DNA from 3 places in the Streptomyces sp. NPDC058291 genome. Region 3 is predicted to be linked to each of the others. Evidence: riboswitches for the same ligand, from Rfam matches in the RefSeq annotation. Region 3 holds a riboswitch; each other region holds the start of a gene.
The links. Region 3 has a riboswitch for S-adenosylmethionine ahead of ACFVYK_RS28830 (aminotransferase class V-fold PLP-dependent enzyme). Riboswitches for the same ligand answer to the same signal wherever they lie in the genome.
Positions count from the first base shown of each region.

Region 1: linked by a shared signal. The riboswitch ahead of ACFVYK_RS20755 (putative leader peptide) and the one ahead of ACFVYK_RS28830 (aminotransferase class V-fold PLP-dependent enzyme) in region 3 are both predicted to bind S-adenosylmethionine.
Region 2: linked by a shared signal. The riboswitch ahead of thrC (threonine synthase) and the one ahead of ACFVYK_RS28830 (aminotransferase class V-fold PLP-dependent enzyme) in region 3 are both predicted to bind S-adenosylmethionine.

Region 1 is NZ_JBHVYK010000039.1:44,295-50,020, forward strand. Features, by position in the region: gene ACFVYK_RS20740 (ABC transporter permease) at 1-126, opposite strand, end outside; gene ACFVYK_RS20745 (ABC transporter permease) at 123-1,082, opposite strand; gene ACFVYK_RS20750 (ABC transporter substrate-binding protein) at 1,085-2,707, opposite strand; gene ACFVYK_RS20755 (putative leader peptide) at 2,893-3,015, opposite strand; SAM riboswitch class IV at 3,045-3,154, opposite strand; gene ACFVYK_RS20760 (LLM class flavin-dependent oxidoreductase) at 3,719-4,855, shown strand; gene ACFVYK_RS20765 (GNAT family N-acetyltransferase) at 4,852-5,388, shown strand; gene ssuE (NADPH-dependent FMN reductase) at 5,603-5,726, shown strand, end outside.
Region 2 is NZ_JBHVYK010000056.1:6,410-12,135, forward strand. Features, by position in the region: gene ACFVYK_RS25305 (ABC transporter substrate-binding protein) at 1-66, shown strand, start outside; gene ACFVYK_RS25310 (DUF3263 domain-containing protein) at 102-347, shown strand; gene otsB (trehalose-phosphatase) at 377-1,261, shown strand; gene ACFVYK_RS25320 (trehalose-6-phosphate synthase) at 1,249-2,664, opposite strand; gene ACFVYK_RS25325 (glucosyl-3-phosphoglycerate synthase) at 2,767-3,711, opposite strand; SAM riboswitch class I at 3,881-4,047, shown strand; gene thrC (threonine synthase) at 4,066-5,364, shown strand; gene ACFVYK_RS25335 (MoaD/ThiS family protein) at 5,361-5,636, shown strand.
Region 3 is NZ_JBHVYK010000072.1:25,530-31,255, reverse strand. Features, by position in the region: gene ACFVYK_RS28845 (Rieske 2Fe-2S domain-containing protein) at 1-414, shown strand, start outside; gene ACFVYK_RS28840 (cytochrome bc complex cytochrome b subunit) at 411-2,048, shown strand; gene trpD (anthranilate phosphoribosyltransferase) at 2,224-3,288, shown strand; SAM riboswitch class IV at 3,365-3,481, shown strand; gene ACFVYK_RS28830 (aminotransferase class V-fold PLP-dependent enzyme) at 3,645-5,009, shown strand; gene ACFVYK_RS28825 (Lrp/AsnC family transcriptional regulator) at 5,018-5,299, opposite strand; gene ACFVYK_RS28820 (rhomboid family intramembrane serine protease) at 5,296-5,726, opposite strand, start outside.

The DNA of each region.
Region 1 (5,726 bases), on a different contig from region 3:
CAACAACCGCAGCGCCCGCCGTGGTTCGAGCCGTCGCCGCGGGCCTGCGGCGACGCCGGACGCCTCGGGACGCGCCGGGCTGAGCGCGACGCCGGCGGCGACCTCGTCCACCAGTGGCTGGGTCATGCGAGCCTGCCCTTCCTGCCGGTGGCCATCACGATCCGCGGGTCGAGGAGCGGATAGACGAGATCGACGATCAGGTTGGCGAGCACGAAGACCACCGCTGCGAACACCACGACCCCCTGCACCAGCGGGATGTCCTGGGCCGTCACCGCGGCGGCCGTCACCCGGCCCAGCCCGTCGCGGGAGAACACGGTCTCGACGACCACCGAGCCGGCGATCAGCTGCCCGGCCAGCAGGCCCACGACCGTGAGTGCGGGCAGTGACGCGTTGCGCAGCGCGTGGCGCAGATGGATCCGCACCCTGCCCGCGCCCTTGGCCCGGGCGGTCTCCGTGTAGGCCTGGTCCAGCGCGGTGAGCAGGCTCTTGGCCAGCACCTGGGCGACCAGCGCGCCGGTCGGGATCGCCAGGGTCAGCGCGGGCAGCACCAGGCCCCGCAGCCCGTCGTCGCCGAACGCGGGGAACCACCGCAGCCGGAAGGAGAACAGTTCGACGAGCAGCAACCCGACCCAGAAGGTCGGTACCGACACCCCCAACGGCGGTAGGGAGAGCAGGAGTTGTCGCAGCCATCGGCGCGAGGTGTAGGTGGCGAGCAACGCGAGACCGCCGCCGAGGACGACGGCGAGCAGGAGCGCCGTACCGGTCAGCGTCAGGGTCTGCGGCAGCGCGTCGCCCAGCGTCGACGTCACCGGACGGCCGGTCGAGACCGAGTCGCCGAAGTCCGCGCGCAGCGCGTCGCCGAGGTGGTCGGCATACTGCACCGGCACCGGTTTGTCGAAGCCGTACGCGTGCCGGAGCCTGGCCAGCTGCGCGGGATCGACCGTGCCGGACTCCGCGCCGGCGCCGGCCATCGCCGACACCGGGTCGCCGGGCAGGAAGTCGAGCACCAGGAAGGAGACGGTGTAGGCCGCCCACAGCACCCCGAGCGCCTGCGCGACGCGTTTGATCACATAGCGGCGCACGGTCAGCCGATCCAGGTGTCGTGCAGCTGTATCCGGCTGGAGGCCTCGAAGTCGAGGTCGTGCACCTTCTTCGCCGCCCCGAGCTGTGTCTGCAGCTCCACCACGGGCACGACGTAGGCGTTGCGCACGATCAACCGCTGCGCCTGCGCGACCAGTTCGCTGCGCTCGGCCGGGTCGGTGGTCGCCGCCTGCCGGGTCAGCAGCGAGTCCAGCGGGCTCGCCGGCAGATGGTAGAAGTTGGTCAGCCGCGTGGAGTAGGAGCTGCGCAGGATGTCAGGGTCGGCGCGGGTCACGTTGCCCCATACGGCGTCGAAGTCACCGGACTGCAGCGTCGTCGCGAACTGGCTGATCTGCCGTTCCCTGAGCACGACGTCGACGCCGACCGCCTTGAGCTGCTGCTGGATCAGCTCCAGCGCGGGCTGGTTGGTGGCCGCGTTGGCGAACCAGGTGACGGCCAGGCTCAGCCGTGCGCCGCCCTTGGTCCGGATGCCGTCCCCGCCGGTCCTCCAACCGGCGGCGTCCAGCAGCGACTTGGCCTTGGCCTCGTTGTGGGACAGGTCCTTGCCGAGGTTCGCGTAGTCCGGGGTGGTGTGCGCCAGGATGCTCGTGGCCGGCCGCGTCCCGGTCGGGAACACGGCGTCGACGATCTGCTGTCGGTCGATGGCGAACAGGATCGCCTGCCGTACGTTGGCGTCCTTGAGCGCCGGCCGGGAGTTGTTCAGCCCCAGGTTGAACACGTTGCCCGGGTTGGCCCGCCCCAGCAGGTTCACCTGGCCGCCCTTGAGCGCCGCCTCGTCGGCCCTGCCCACACTGCCGATCGCGTCCACCTGGCCGGACTGCAGGCTGCCGGTGCGCACCCCCGCCTCGGGCACCACCTTGAAGACCAGCCTGTCGAGGTACGCCTCGCCCTTCTTGTTCCACAGCGCGGAGCCCCAGGCGTACCCGGCGCGCCTGACCAACGTGATCGAACGATTCTGCACGTACTGCTTCAGGGTGAACGGACCGCTGCCGACGGCTCCCTGGCTGCACCTCTGCTGCGGCGTCCTCTTCACGCTCGCGGACGACTCGATGCCCAAGGAGAACGTGGAAGTGGCTTGCAGGAACTGGGCGTTGGGCTGCTTGAACGTCACCCGCACCGTGAGCGGGTCGACCACGGAGGTGGTCCGCACGCCGCTGAGATACCCCTGGGCCAAGGTCGCCAACGCACCGAGCCGGGGCACCGCGTCGAAGTTGTCCTTGACCGTCTGCGCGGTCAGCGGGGTGCCGTCGCTGAAGGTGACGCCCGGTCTCAGGTGAAAGGTGAACGTCGTGGCGTCCGCGCTGACGTCCCAGCTCTTCGCCAGCCACGGCACGATCCTGCCCGTCCTGGGGTCCTGGTCGGTCAGGGAGTCGACGAGCTGGCGCACGGAGTAGATGGTGTCGTTGCTGCCGACCTGCTGCGGATCCGAGCAGCCGGCGTCGGATCCCACGGCGAAGGTCAGGGCGCCGCCGGACCTGGCCTGTCCGCCGCCGTCGCTCGAAGCGCTGGCGCCGGACGAGCAGGCCGTCAGCAGCGCGCTGGTCGTGAGAAGTGCGGTGAGCGCCGACCACCGGGGGCCACGGCGGGAATCCGGATGCGCTGTCACGGAAATGGTTCTCCTACTCGAAAGTCGGCGCGCCGAAGCACGCGCGGACGACGGAGATGCGGGGGAGGGCGTCGCTCCCCCGGGCACGACGACGGTTCGGGGGAGGAGAGCGAGAAGGGGTGGAGGAACGCGCCGGCGGGTCAGCACCGACGGGTCAGCACCGACGGGTCAGCGGCGGGACGTGGTCAGCCGTGACACAGACAGCTGGTGGTGCGCCGCAGATCGATGTGGCGGCGGCGGGAGAACCGGGAGAGGGACGCCGCGACCGCGGGGAACGAGCTCGGGACGCTGCTGGGCCGCATGCTCATCCCTCCGTCCTCGGGACCCCTGTCGCGGGGCCGCGCGCTTGCCGGATCGGCGATCCGGCCGGGCTTTCACCTGGAGCACCCCACCGCGTCGGAGGGTTGCCGGTCAGCGAGCCAGGGCTTGACGCTGACACTCAATGCCAGTCGAAACGTTAGCCATCGCCGCCGTGATCCGTCAACGGGCCCCGGACGGGGGGACCTGACGATCGTCCGCCCGAAGCGGTCACGACCCTTCCGGCATCCGAGCCGTGGTTGACGAGGAGCGAGATGTCCTGCTCAATTACTCATATGTATGCCGAGCAGCGCCTGGTCACCCGCGACCACATCGACTTCGGTCGTGTGTGGTCCGCCGCGTGTTGCGCCTGACGCGGCGTCGGGCGCGCTGACCGGCCCTTCCCTCCCTCGGCGGACCCGGCACGAACCGGACCGGTCGGACCGGACCGGCCCTGTGCCGGCGCAGTCCCCCGTCGGCGCCGAAACACACCCCGGACCCCGCACTGACCGCCGTCACGGCTCCCGCCGGACCTGACGCGAGCCGCCGCCCGTGCCCGCGTCGTGGCCTGGTCCCCGACGTCGTCACCCCTGACGGCCCACCGGCGCCGGCACCTGCCGAGCGCCGCCGCCCCGACCCGCCCCGGGCCGGCTTCGCCGTGCCCGCACACCGCCCACGGCACCGCCCCGAGGACCTGAGGAAAGGCAACCGTTCATGCCCGTGGAGTTCCTCGGCATCGCCGCCACCAACGACGGCTCCGAGACCACCCCGCGCTCCGGCGCGGCCTTCGACAAGGAGTACACGCTCCGGCTCGCCCGGGCGCACGAGGACCACGGCTGGGACCGCGTGCTCTTCGCGTACGGATCGGGGTCACCGGATCCCGCGCCCGCCGCCGCGTACATCGCGAGCCGACTGGAACGCCTGCAGATCCTGCTCGCCCACCGGCCCAACGTCTCGTACCCGACCTTCGCCGCCAAGACGTTCGCGACCCTCGACCAGATCAGCGAGGGCCGGCTCACCGTGCACTTCATCACCGGCGGCAACGACCGGGAACAGGGCCGCGAGGGCGACACCCTCACCAAGGACGAGCGCTACGCCCGCACCCGCGAGTACATCGGCCTCGTCAAGAAGATCTGGACCACCCACGAGCCCTTCGACCACGAGGGCGAGCACTACCGCTTCCACGACTTCGTCAGCGACGTCTTCCCCGTCCAGCGGCCGCGCCCGAACGTGTCGTTCGGCGGCTCGTCGCCCGCCGCGGTCGCGGCCGGGGCCGCCGAGGCCGACGTCTACTGCCTGTGGGGCGAGCCGCTCGCCCGGACCGCCGAGCAGATCGAGGCCGTGAAGGCCGCCGCGAAGGCCGCGGGCCGTGCCGAAGCCCCCCGCTTCCAGGTGGCGTTCCGCCCGATCATCGCCCCGACCGAGGAACTGGCCTGGGAGAAGGCCCATCGCACGGTCGGTGCGATCAAGGCCCGCAAGGAGAAGGGCGAGCCGGTCACCCGGCGCCACAACGGCAGCGCGCAGCCGCAGAACACGGGCTCGCAGCGGCTCATCGCCATCGCCGAGGCCGGGGAGCGCTACGACCGCGCCCTGTGGACCCCGACGGCCGCCGCCACCGGCGGCGCGGGCAACTCCAACGCCCTGGTCGGAACCCCGGAGACGGTCGCCCGGGCGCTCCTCGACTACTACGACCTGGGCGTCGACATCCTCTCCGCGCGAGGCTACGACCTGCTCGGCGACGCGATCGACTTCGGCAGGCACGTGATCCCCCTGGTCCGCGAGGAGGTGGCCAGGCGCGACGCCGAGCGGGCGGTCCGCGGCACGCAGAACCTCGCGGCGGTGGGCGGATGACGTCCGTCGGGCCACCGCCGTCCATGTCGACCGGGCCGGCGGTCGTCGAAGTCCCCGTGTCCGACCCACGGGTGCGGCCACTGCTGCGCGAACTCGGCGAGGAGTACTCCGCCCGCTACGGCCGGGACGCCCACGCCGAACTCGCCCGCTACCCCGACGAGGAGTTCACCGCCTCCCACGGCGGGGTGCTCCTGCTGCTCCTGGAGGACGGCGAGCCGGTCGCGGGCGGGGCCTTCCGCCGGTACGACGGCGACACCGCGGAGCTGAAGCGCATCTGGACCCACTCCGCCCACCGGCGGCGCGGCCTGGCCCGGCGCGTCGTCGCCGAACTGGAGCGCACGGCGGGCGAGCGCGGCTACCGCAGGGTCTGCCTCACCACCGGTCCGCGCCAGCCCGAGGCGCGGGCCCTGTATCTGACGACCGGCTACACCCCGCTCTTCGACACCGAGGCCGACCCGGAGACCATCGGCCCGCTGCCCTTCGAGAAGAACCTGCCGCCCGCTCCGCACCGGGAGGAGGCGACCGGCCGGTGAGCCTGCGCACGGCCGTGACGACGCCCGGCGGCCCCGCGGGAGCGGCGACGCCCGCCGCGCGGGGCGCGGGGCCGGCCCCGTCACCGTCGCGCCCTCGCCAAGGGCGCCCCTCGCCGGGCCGCGGCCGCCACGGGGGCACGGTGCCGCAAGGGGCCGTGACCCCGGCCGCCCACCGCGATCTCCCACCGCTCCCACGTTCCCCGAAGGGGCCGCCATGGCCACCGTCCTGTCCGTCTCCGGAAGCCCCTCCGCCACCTCTCGTACCGCGTGTCTGCTGCGCCACCTGGACCGGCGGCTCACGGACCAGGGACACGAGGTCGTTCCCCTGGACGTCCGCA
Region 2 (5,726 bases), on a different contig from region 3:
CCGGCCGACGTGCTGGGCGCGCTGCAGACCGCGGCCACGGCGGCGGAGACCGCGTCCGGCGAATGAGCCGCGATGTCGGTGGGGGGCGCTACCGTGCGGGCATGGAACGGCGAGCGGACACGGACGGGCTGGGGGCGCGGGAGCGGGGCGTCCTCGCCCTGGAGCGGCGCGGCTTCCCCGGGCCCGGCGCGAAGGAGCGGGCGATACGCGAGGAGCTGGACCTGTCCCCGGTCCGCTACTACCAGCTCCTGAACGCCCTGCTCGACGACCCGCGGGCGCTGGCCCACGACCCGGTCACGGTGAACAGGCTGCGCAGGGTGCGCGAAGCGCGGCGGGCGGAGCGGTAGCCGGACCGGCCGTTGGCTATCGTCGCGGTATGGGCACCCAAGAGACGCAGCACGGGACGCACTCCACGGCACCCGGATCCCTTCCCCTCCCCGTTCCCGTCACCGCGGCCGGCCGCGCCGCGCTGGACGCGATCACGGCACGGCCGTCGGCCGCCCTGGTCGCCCTCGACTTCGACGGCACCCTGGCGCCGATCGTCGAGAACCCCGAGGACGCGCGGGCCCACCCCGGCGCCGTCCCCGCGCTCGCGGCCCTCGCGCCGAAGATCGCCGCGGTGGCCGTCGTCACCGGGCGGCCCGCCGAGGTCGCCGTGCGGCACGGCGGATTCGCCGGGGTGGACGGGCTGGCGCACCTCGCCGTCCTCGGCCACTACGGCGCCGAACGCTGGGACGCCCGCACCGGCGCCCTGAGCGCCCCCGCCCCGCACCCGGGCGTGGCCGCCGTCCGCGCCGGGCTTCCCGCGGTCCTGGCGGCGGCCGGCGACCGGCCCGGGGTCTGGATCGAGGAGAAGGGCGGCCGGGCCGTCGCCGTCCACACCCGCCGCGCCGACGACCCGCAGGCCGCCTTCGACGCCCTGCGCGGCCCCCTGACCGACCTGGCGACCCGGCACGGCCTGATCGTCGAGCCCGGCCGCATGGTCCTGGAACTGCGCCCGCCGGGCATGGACAAGGGCGTGGCCCTGCTGGAGCACGTCCGCGAGACCGGCGCCGGATCCGTCCTCTACGCCGGCGACGACCTCGGCGACCTGCCGGCCTTCGCCGCCGTGGAGCAACTCCGCTCCGAGGGCGTCCCCGGCCTGCTGGTGTGCAGCGGCAGCGCCGAGGTCGGCGAGCTGGCGGAGCGCGCCGACCTCGTCGTGGACGGGCCGGACGGGGTCGTCGCGCTGCTGCGGGCGCTCGCCGCTCAGCTGGGCTGAGGCTCGCGCAGGGCGTTCAGCTGGTCCAGGAACCACCGGGCCGGGGGGAGCGCGGTCGCCGCCGCCGACAGGCGCTCGGTGCGCTCCGCCCGCTCCCGCGGCTCCATCGTCAGCCCCTCGTGCAGGGCCCGGGCGGTCTCCAGGACGTCGTAGGGGTTGACGACGATCGCGTCGTCGCGCAGCTCCCAGTACGCCCCGGCCTCCCGGGACAGGACCAGCGCGCAGCCCTCGTCGGAGACGACCGGCACTTCCTTGGCGACCAGGTTCATGCCGTCGCGGATGGGGTTGACCAGAGCCACGTCGGCCAGCCGGTAGGCGGCCAGCGAGCGGGCGAAGTCGTCCTTGAGGTTCAGCAGGACCGGCGTCCAGCCGGGCGTGCCGTAGGCGGAGTTGATCTCCTCCGTCAGCTGCCGCACCTGGGCCATGTAGTCCCGGTAGACGGCCAGGTCCTGGCGCGAGGGGTAGGCGAAGGCCACGTGCACCACCCGCTCGTGCCACTCCGGGTGGTCGTCGAGGAGCTGCCGGTAGGCCAGCAGACCGCGCACGATGTTCTTGGACAGCTCGGTGCGGTCGACGCGGACGATCGTCCTGCGTCCCTCGCCGATCTCCGCGCGCAGGGCGGCCATGCGCTCGTCGACGTCCGGCCGGCGCGAGCGCTCCCGCAGGAAGTCGCCGTCCGCGCCCAGACCGTGCACGCCCACCCGCGTCTTGCCCGGCCCCCCGGCGAACTCCGTGCAGCAGGCGCTGAACGCGTCCGCCCAGCGACGGGTCAGGAAGCCCAGGCGGTCCGCGCCGAGCATGCCCGTCAGCAGCCGCTCGCGGATGTCGTCGGGCAGCAGGCCGAAGTAGTCCACCGGCGCCCAGGGCGTGTGTGAGAAGTGGCCGATCCGCAGGTCCGGCCGCAGTTCGCGGAGCATCCCGGGGACCAGACACAGGTGGTAGTCCTGGACGAGGACGGCGGCGCCGTCCGCCGCCTCCTGCGCCAGCGCCTCCGCGAAGGCCCGGTTGTACGTCTCGTAGGCCGCCCACTGGCGGCGGAACTCCGCGTCGAAGACCGGCTCCAACGGCGTCTGGTACAGCATGTGGTGGACGAACCAGAGCACCGAGTTGGCGATGCCGTTGTAGGCGTCGGCGTGCACGTCGGCCGGGACGGGCAGCATCCGCACGCCCTCCTCGCCGACCCCGCGCGCGACCGCCTCCCGGTCACCGTCGGAGAGCGCCGAGCACACCCAGAGGGCGTCCGCCTCGGGGCCGATGGCCGACAGCCCGGAGACCAGCCCGCCGCCGCCGCGTTTCGCGTGCAGTGAGCCGTCCTCGCGCACCTCGTAGGAGACCGGGCCGCGATTGGACGCGACCAGCACCTGAGCAGTACCCCGAGCAGCCGTTTCGTGCGTGGTAGACATACGCCTCAACCTAGCCCGGCCTCCGAAGGCCCAAACGTTCGCACCCGTTCGCCCGGGGCCATCTCGTCACCCGGGCGGCGGGGGCCATGGCGTGGCCCGCGGTCAGGCCACCTTGCGGGTCGCGTACTCGGCGATCTGCGTCATCGGCGGGCGTTCCTCGGTGTCCACGGAGTAGGTGCGCGGCTCGAAGCCCTCCGCGCCCCGCTCGAACTGGGTGAGGGCCGGGCGGATCAGGTGTCCGCGGGCCAGCCGCAGCTGCGCGGTGCGGTAGATGGCCGCCGCCATCCGGCCGAGGGCCTGGCCGTCCTGGTGGCGGTGCTTGCGCACGCCGACGTCGACCTGGGCGAGGGCGTCCAGGCCCACCAGGTGCAGGGCGTCGACCAGCATGCCCAGCTCCACGCCGTAGCCGACGGGGAAGGGCAGCTGCTCCAGCAGGGTGCGGCGGGCCGCGTACTCGCCGCCGAGCGGCTGCACGAACCCGGCCAGCTGCGGCCAGTGCATGTTGAGCAGCGGGCGGGCCATGAGTTCGGTGACCCTCCCGCCCTGGCCGGCGGCCCCGCCGAGGGGACGGTCGTACATGGCCTTGACGAGGTCCACGTCCGGGTCGGTGAGCAGCGGGCCGACGATCCCCGCGACGAAGTCGGAGGAGAACTCCCGCAGGTCCGCGTCGATGAAACAGACGACGTCCCCGCTGGTGACCAGCAGCGAGCGCCACAGGACCTCGCCCTTGCCGGGCACGGCCGGTATGCGCGGCAGGATGGCGTCGCGGTGGACGACCCGCGCGCCGGCCGCCGCGGCGACCTCCGAGGTGCGGTCGGTCGATCCCGAGTCGACGACGACGATCTCGTCGACGAGCGGGACCTGGTGCATGAGGTCGTGACGGATGACGGCGACGATGTCGCCGACCGTCTCCTCCTCGTTCAACGCGGGCAGGACGACGGACACCGTCTGGTTCGTGGCACGCTTCGCGGCCAGGACGCGGTGCAGCGGGCGATCGGTCACCGACCAGGAGCGGGTGGCCAGCCAGCGCTCGGTTTCTTCCAGCACAGTCCACGGCTCCTCACTGTCGTGATCACACCGGGTGCACGGGAGGTGACCGTGTGATCCATCTCGCGGTTCGGACGACTCTCTCAACTGTCCTGGCCTTCGGTTACAGTCTTGAACAACGCGGATGACCATCGCATGTCCGAGGTCCCCGCCGTTCACAACTTCATACCGCTCATCCAGAGGGGCAGAGGGACACGGCCCGATGAAGCCCCGGCAACCCTCCAGCCGGTCTCGTACCGCTCACCGATCCGCTTCGGTGACGGCTCCGCGAGGCTCCCGGCTCGGGAAGGTGCCAAATCCGTCTCACGGCGAGATGCGTCGTGAGGAAGATGAGGAGAAAGGGCCTCGCCTCACATGGCTGCGCAGACTGTTGCAAGCACCACCGACCCTACGCCGACCTCTTCCGTGGACCTCGGTCCCGCCGCGGCGCTGAGCTGCCGAGAGTGCGGTCACCGCGTCCCCCTCGGCCCGGTCTTCGCCTGCGAGGAGTGTTTCGGCCCGCTCGAGATCGCCTACGACTTCTCCTCCTACGACACGGAGGAGCTCCGCAAGCGCATCGAGGCGGGACCCGCGAACATCTGGCGCTACGCGCCGCTCCTGCCCGTCCCGGCCGACGTGGCGGACAAGCCGAACATCAACCCCGGCTGGACCAAGCTCGTGCAGGCCGACAACCTCGCCCGCGAGCTGGGCGTCGACGCCGGGAAGCTGTTCGTCAAGGACGACTCCGGCAACCCGACGCACTCCTTCAAGGACCGCGTGGTCGCCCAGGCCATCGAGGCCGCCCGCGCGTTCGGCTTCACCACGCTGTCCTGCTCCTCCACCGGCAACCTGGCCGGCGCGGTGGGCGCGGCGGCCGCCCGGGCCGGGTTCCGGTCCTGCGTGTTCATCCCGCACGACCTGGAGCAGGGCAAGGTCGTCATGGCCGCGATCTACGGCGGCGAACTCGTCGGCATCGAGGGCAACTACGACGACGTCAACCGCTTCTGCTCCGAGCTCATCGGCGATGCGGCGGGCGAGGGCTGGGGCTTCGTCAACGTCAACCTGCGGCCGTACTACGCCGAGGGGTCCAAGACGCTGGCCTACGAGATCTGCGAGCAGCTCGGCTGGCGCCTGCCCGACCAGCTCGTCGTGCCGATCGCCTCCGGCTCGCAGCTCACGAAGATCGACAAGGGGCTGCAGGAGCTGATCAAGCTCGGGCTCGTCGAGGACAAGCCGTACAAGATCTTCGGCGCGCAGGCGGAGGGCTGCTCCCCGGTGTCGGTGGCCTACAAGGCCGGGCACGACGTGGTGCGCCCCCAGAAGCCGAACACCATCGCCAAGTCGCTGGCCATCGGCAACCCGGCGGACGGCCCCTACGTCCTCGACATCGCCCGGCGCACCGGCGGCGCGGTGGAGGACGTGAACGACGAGCAGGTCGTCGACGCGATCAAGCTCCTGGCGCGGACCGAGGGCATCTTCGCGGAGACCGCCGGCGGGGTGACGGTGGGCGTGACGCGCAAGCTGATCGAGAACGGTCTCCTCGACCCCACGAAGACGACCGTCGTCCTCAACACGGGCGACGGCCTGAAGACCCTGGACGCGGTGGCCGGCACCGGCCTGACCGCGACCATCCGCCCGACCCTGGACTCTTTCCGAGAGGCTGGCCTCGCATGAGCGTCAACGTCCGCATCCCGACCATCCTGCGCACCTACACGGGCGGCAAGGCCGAGGTCGCCGCCGAGGGGACGACCCTGGGCGAGGTCATCTCCGATCTGGAGAAGAACCACACCGGCATCGCCGCGCGCGTCCTGGACGACCAGGGCAAGCTGCGCCGGTTCGTCAACGTGTACGTGAACGACGACGACGTGCGCTTCGAGCAGGGTCTGGAGACGGCGACGCCCGACGGCGCCGGCGTCTCGATCATCCCCGCCGTGGCCGGTGGCTGACCGCTGTTCCGTACCCGCCGGTAGTAACCGTCGGTAACAGCGATTACCGAGTGTTCATCGAATTGCCCTCTCCGCGATAGAAGCGGAGGG
Region 3 (5,726 bases):
CCCTCGGACGTGGCCGTCGGCTCGCTCACCTTCGCCAAGCCCGACGGCCTGGAGGAGCACGACGAGGAGTTCCAGAACGAGATCGCCAAGGCGGCCCTGATGATCGTCCGGCTCCAGCCGGAGAACATCAAGGACAAGCGCGAGCTCGAGTGGTCGCACGAGGGCATCGTCGCGTACTCGAAGATCTGCACCCACGTCGGTTGCCCGATCTCCCTGTACGAGCAGCAGACGCACCACGTGCTGTGCCCCTGCCACCAGTCCACCTTCGACCTCTCCGACGGTGCCCGAGTGATCTTCGGCCCCGCCGGTCACGCCCTGCCGCAGCTGCGCATCGGCGTGAACGACGAGGGCTACCTCCAGGCGCTCGGCGACTTCGAAGAGCCGGTCGGTCCTGCATTCTGGGAGCGCGGATGAGCACCAACGAGAACACCGAGTCCCGCGCACGCGGGAAGGCGCCGGCCGGCGAGAAGATCGCCGACTGGGCCGACGGCCGACTGGGGATCTACTCCCTCGCCAAGGCCAACATGCGCAAGATCTTCCCCGACCACTGGTCGTTCATGCTGGGCGAAGTGTGCATGTACAGCTTCATCATCATCATCCTGACGGGTGTGTATCTGACGCTGTTCTTCCACCCGTCGATGAACGAGGTGGAGTACCACGGCAGCTACGTCCCGCTCCAGGGACAGCTGATGTCCGAGGCGTTCAGCTCGACCCTGCACATCTCCTTCGACGTGCGCGGCGGTCTGCTCATCCGGCAGATCCACCACTGGGCGGCGCTGATCTTCCTCGCCGGCATGTTCGTGCACATGATGCGCGTGTTCTTCACGGGTGCGTTCCGCAAGCCCCGTGAGGTCAACTGGCTGTTCGGCTTCCTGCTGTTCGTCCTGGGCATGTTCACCGGCTTCACCGGCTACTCGCTCCCGGACGACCTGCTCTCCGGCACGGGTGTGCGCTTCACCCAGGGCGCGATCCTGTCCATGCCGATCGTCGGCACGTACATCTCGATGTTCCTGTTCGGCGGCGAGTTCCCCGGCCACGACTTCGTGGCGCGGTTCTACTCGATCCACATCCTGCTGCTGCCGGGCATCATGCTGGGCCTGATGGTGGGCCACCTGATCCTGGTCTTCTACCACAAGCACACGCAGTTCGCGGGCCCCGGCAAGAGCAACAAGAACGTCGTGGGCATGCCGTTGCTGCCGGTGTACATGGCCAAGGCCGGAGGCTTCTTCTTCCTGGTCTTCGGCGTGATCGCGGCCATCGCGGCCGTGGCGCAGATCAACCCGATCTGGGCCATGGGCCCCTACCGTCCGGACCAGGTGTCGACCGGCGCCCAGCCCGACTGGTACATGGGCTTCGCCGAGGGCCTGATCCGCTTCATGCCGGGCTGGGAGATCAACTTCTGGGGCCACACGCTGGTCCTGGGCGTGTTCATCCCGCTGGTGCTGTTCGGTGTCCTGCTCGCCCTGCTGGCGCTCTACCCCTTCATCGAGGCGTGGATCACCGGCGACAAGCGCGAGCACCACATCCTGGACCGCCCGCGCAACGCGCCGACCCGTACGGCGCTCGGCGTCGCCTGGGTGACGATGTACATGATCATGCTGGTGGGCGGTGGCAACGACCTGTGGGCCACCCACTTCCACCTGTCGATCAACGCGATCACCTGGTTCGTCCGGATCTTCTTCTTCGTCGGACCGGCCCTCGCGTACATCGTCACCAAGCGGATCTGCCTCGGCCTGCAGCGTCGCGACAAGGACAAGGTGCTGCACGGTCGCGAGACCGGCACCATCAAGCGCCTGCCGCACGGTGAGTTCATCGAGATCCACGAGCCGCTCAGCCAGGAGCAGCTGCACACTCTCACCGCACACGAGCAGTACGAGCCGGCCGCGATCGGCGCCACCGTCGACGACAACGGCGTCGAGCGCAAGGTCACGGGCAAGGAGAAGCTCCGCGCCAAGATCAGCGAAGCGTACTTCGGCGAGGACCAGCAGATCCCGAAGCCCACTGTCGAGGAGTACAAGGAGATCACGAGCGGCCACGGCCACCACTGATCGCTGAGGCGTCGCCACGCCACGGTAAAGGGCCCCGTCCGGTCTTCGGACGGGGCCCTTCGCCGTGTCCGCCGCTGGATAGGGTGGGGTTCACCTTGTTCCACGACGCGCGGGCCACGACACACGGCTCGCGCCACGCGACACGACACATGACCCACGACACACAGGAGCGGCTATGAGCGCTGTGACCCCCGCTGGAGGCGACACCGCGGCGGGCCGTTCCTGGCCCGAGGTGCTGAACGGCCTGCTGTACGGCCGTGATCAGGACGCGGACGCCACGTTCTGGGCGCTGGACCGCATCATGCGCGGAGAGGCGACCGACGCGCAGATCGCCGGGTTCGTGGTGGCGCTGCGGGCCAAGGGCGAGACCGTCGCGGAGATCAACGGGCTGGTCCGGGCGATGTACGAGCACGCCAACCTGATCGAGGTGCCCGGGCCCACCGTCGACATCGTGGGCACGGGCGGCGACGGCGCGAAGACGGTCAACATCTCCACGATGTCGGCGATCGTCGTCGCCGGCGCGGGCGCCACGGTCGTCAAGCACGGCAACCGGGCCGCGTCCTCCGCGTCCGGCGCCTCGGACGTCCTGGAGAAGCTCGGCGTCAACCTGGAGCTGACCCCCAAGCGGGTGGCGGAGGTCGCGCGGGAGGCCGGGATCACCTTCTGCTTCGCCGTGAAGTTCCACCCGGCGCTGCGTCATGTCGGCGCGGCGCGCGGGCAGTTGGGCATCCGCACGGTGTTCAACGTGCTCGGTCCGCTGACCAACCCCGCCAGGGTGGCGGCCCAGGCGGTCGGGGTCGCCGATCTCCGCATGGCGCCGGTCGTCGCGGGCGTCTTCGCCGAGCGCGGCAACTCGTCCCTGGTCTTCCGCGGCGACGACGGCCTCGACGAGCTGACCACGACGGCCACCTCGCGCGTGTGGGTGGTGCGCGACGGCAAGGTCGCCGAGGAGAGCTTCGACCCGCGCGACGTCGGCCTCGACCTCGTCCCCGTGGAGGCGCTGCGCGGCGGCGACCCGTCCTACAACGCTCAGGTCGCCCGCCGCCTGCTGGAGGGCGAGACGGGCCCGGTGCGCGACGCGGTCCTGCTGAACTCGGCGGCGGCCCTGGTGGCGCTCGAACCGGGCGCCGGGCCGCTCGCCGGGCAGATCCGGGCCGGCATGGACCGGGCGGCCGAGTCGATCGACTCCGGCGCGGCCAAGCGGGCGCTGGCGAGGTGGGTCGCGGCCAGCAACGCGTGACGCTCCACGAGCGGTCGTCCCGCGATCCGGACACGGGTTGCGGGACGACGATCACCTGACGTACGTTCCTGTATCAGGTCATGAGTGACAGTCATGAGGCCCCGGCCGACTGTCCGGCAACCCTCCGTCCGTGGCGGGGTGCCCCGGGTGAAGACCAGGCGGTGGACAGCAAGGTCCACGGCAAGCGCGGACCCCTCGCGAAACCAGGGGTCCTGGGTCGTTCGAGGGAGTCTCTCGTGAGCAAGCGAATGCGCTAGGGCGTCGAGCCCCGCCTCCGCATCCCCTTTCACCGTCCTCCGTGCCGGAGCCATGTCGCCCGCACGGTGGTTCCGTCGTGCCTCTCACGGGAGTTCGCCATGTCTGTCTCCACCGTTGCCGCCAGCCGTACCCTTTGTGCCCCGTTGCCCGTTCTGGGGCGGGATGTCACCGTCCCGCTCGTGACGGGCGGCGAGGTGGCCTACGCGGCCCTCGACTACGCGGCCAGCGCCCCCGCCCTGCAGCGCGTCTGGGACGACGTCGCGGCCTACGCCCCGTACTACGGCAGCGTGCACCGAGGCGCCGGCTATCTCTCCCAGCTGTCCACCGACCTCTTCGAGAACGCCCGCCGCACGGTGACGGAGTTCCTGGACTGCCGCCCGGACGACCAGTTGATCTTCACCCGTTCGACGACCGACTCCCTCAACCTGCTCGCCGCCGCGCTCCCCGCCGACTGCCAGGTCTTCGTCTTCGAGACCGAGCACCACGCCTCGCTGCTGCCCTGGCAGGACGCCCGGGTCAGCTACCTCGACGCCCCGCGCACCCCGCGCCAGGCCGTCGAGACGCTGGAGCGCGCCCTCGCCGAGCGCGACCCGCACGGTCCGGCCCTGGTCTGCGTGACCGGCGCCTCGAACGTCACCGGCGAGCTGTGGCCGGTGCGCGAGCTGGCGGCGGCCGCGCACGCCCACGGCGCGCGGATCGTGCTGGACGCGGCCCAGCTGGCCCCCCACCACCCGGTGTCGGTCCGCGACCTCGACGTCGACTGGATCGCCTTCTCCGGCCACAAGCTGTACGCGCCCTTCGGCTCCGGCGTCCTGGCCGGCCGCGCCGACTGGCTGGTCGCGGCCGACCCCTACCTCGCGGGCGGCGGCGCCAGCCGCAAGGTCACGCGGCGCGAGGACGGGGGAGTGGACGTGGAGTGGCACGAGAGCGCCGCCCGCCACGAGGCCGGCTCCCCGAACGTGATCGGCGCCTACTCCATCGCCTCGGCCTGCAAGGCGCTGACCGAGGCCGGCTTCGACACCCTGGTGGCCCGTGAGCGGTACCTGATCGAGAAGGTGAAGTCCGGTCTCGCCGAGATCCCCGAGGTCCGCGTCCTCTCCCTGTTCGGCGACGACGCGCCCCGGGTCGGCGTGATCTCCTTCGTCGTCGAGGGCTGGAACAGCTCCCACTTCGCCGCCGCCCTCTCCGCCGAGTACGGCATCGGCGTCCGCGACGGCCTCTTCTGCGCCCACCCCCTGGTCCGCACCCTGCTGGGCAGCGACCCCCAGACCCAGGGCGAGTGCGGCGCGCCCGACGCGGCCCCGGGGGAGAAGTCCCTCAACGCGATCCGCGTGAGCTTCGGCGCGGGGACACCGGACGAGCACGTCGACCGCTTCGTGACGGCCGTCCGCGAACTGGTGACCCAGGGTGCGAAGTGGCGGTACCGCACGGAGGACGGCCGCTGCGTCCCCGCGGTGGGCTGACCGGGCCCCTACGAGTCCAGGCCGATGGCGAACGCCGCTTCCAGGTCGTGCTGGGAGTACGTGCGGAACGCCACGTGGGTGTCGGTCCCCTCGACCCCCGGGATCTTGCTGATGCTGCCCGGGATGACCTCGGCGAGGTCCTCGTGCTGCTTCACCCGGACCATCGCGATGAGGTCGTAGGTCCCCGTGACGGAGAAGACCTCGCTGACGCTGTCCAGCGAGGCGATCCGCTCGGCGATCTCGGGGATCCGGTCCACGCTGGTCTTGATGAGGACGATCGCGGTGATCACGGCTGGTTCTCTCCCTCGGGGGCCGGGGCTGGGGCGGCCTTCACTCTAGTCGCCCGCCCGTCTCCCCCAGCCGCCCCGGCGGGGCCCCTCGGACCCCTCCTCTCGCCGAAGCGCGCCCACGCGTAGAGGAGGCCCAGACCGAACCCCACCAGGTGCGCCAGATACGCCACCCCCGGCCCCTGGGACGCCCGGCCCGCCGCCACCCACTGCAGTGCCGCCCAGAAGGGCAGCACGACCCACGCCGGGAAGCGCAGCGGCAGGAAGAACAGGAAGGGCAGGAGGCTGGTCACCCGCGCGCGGGGAAACAGGTAGAGGAACGCGCCGAGCACGGCGGAGATCGCGCCCGAGGCGCCGACCAGGGACTGGGACGACTGGGCGTTGGCGGCCGCGTAGCCGAGCAGGGCCAGGTAGCCGCAGCCCGTGTAGA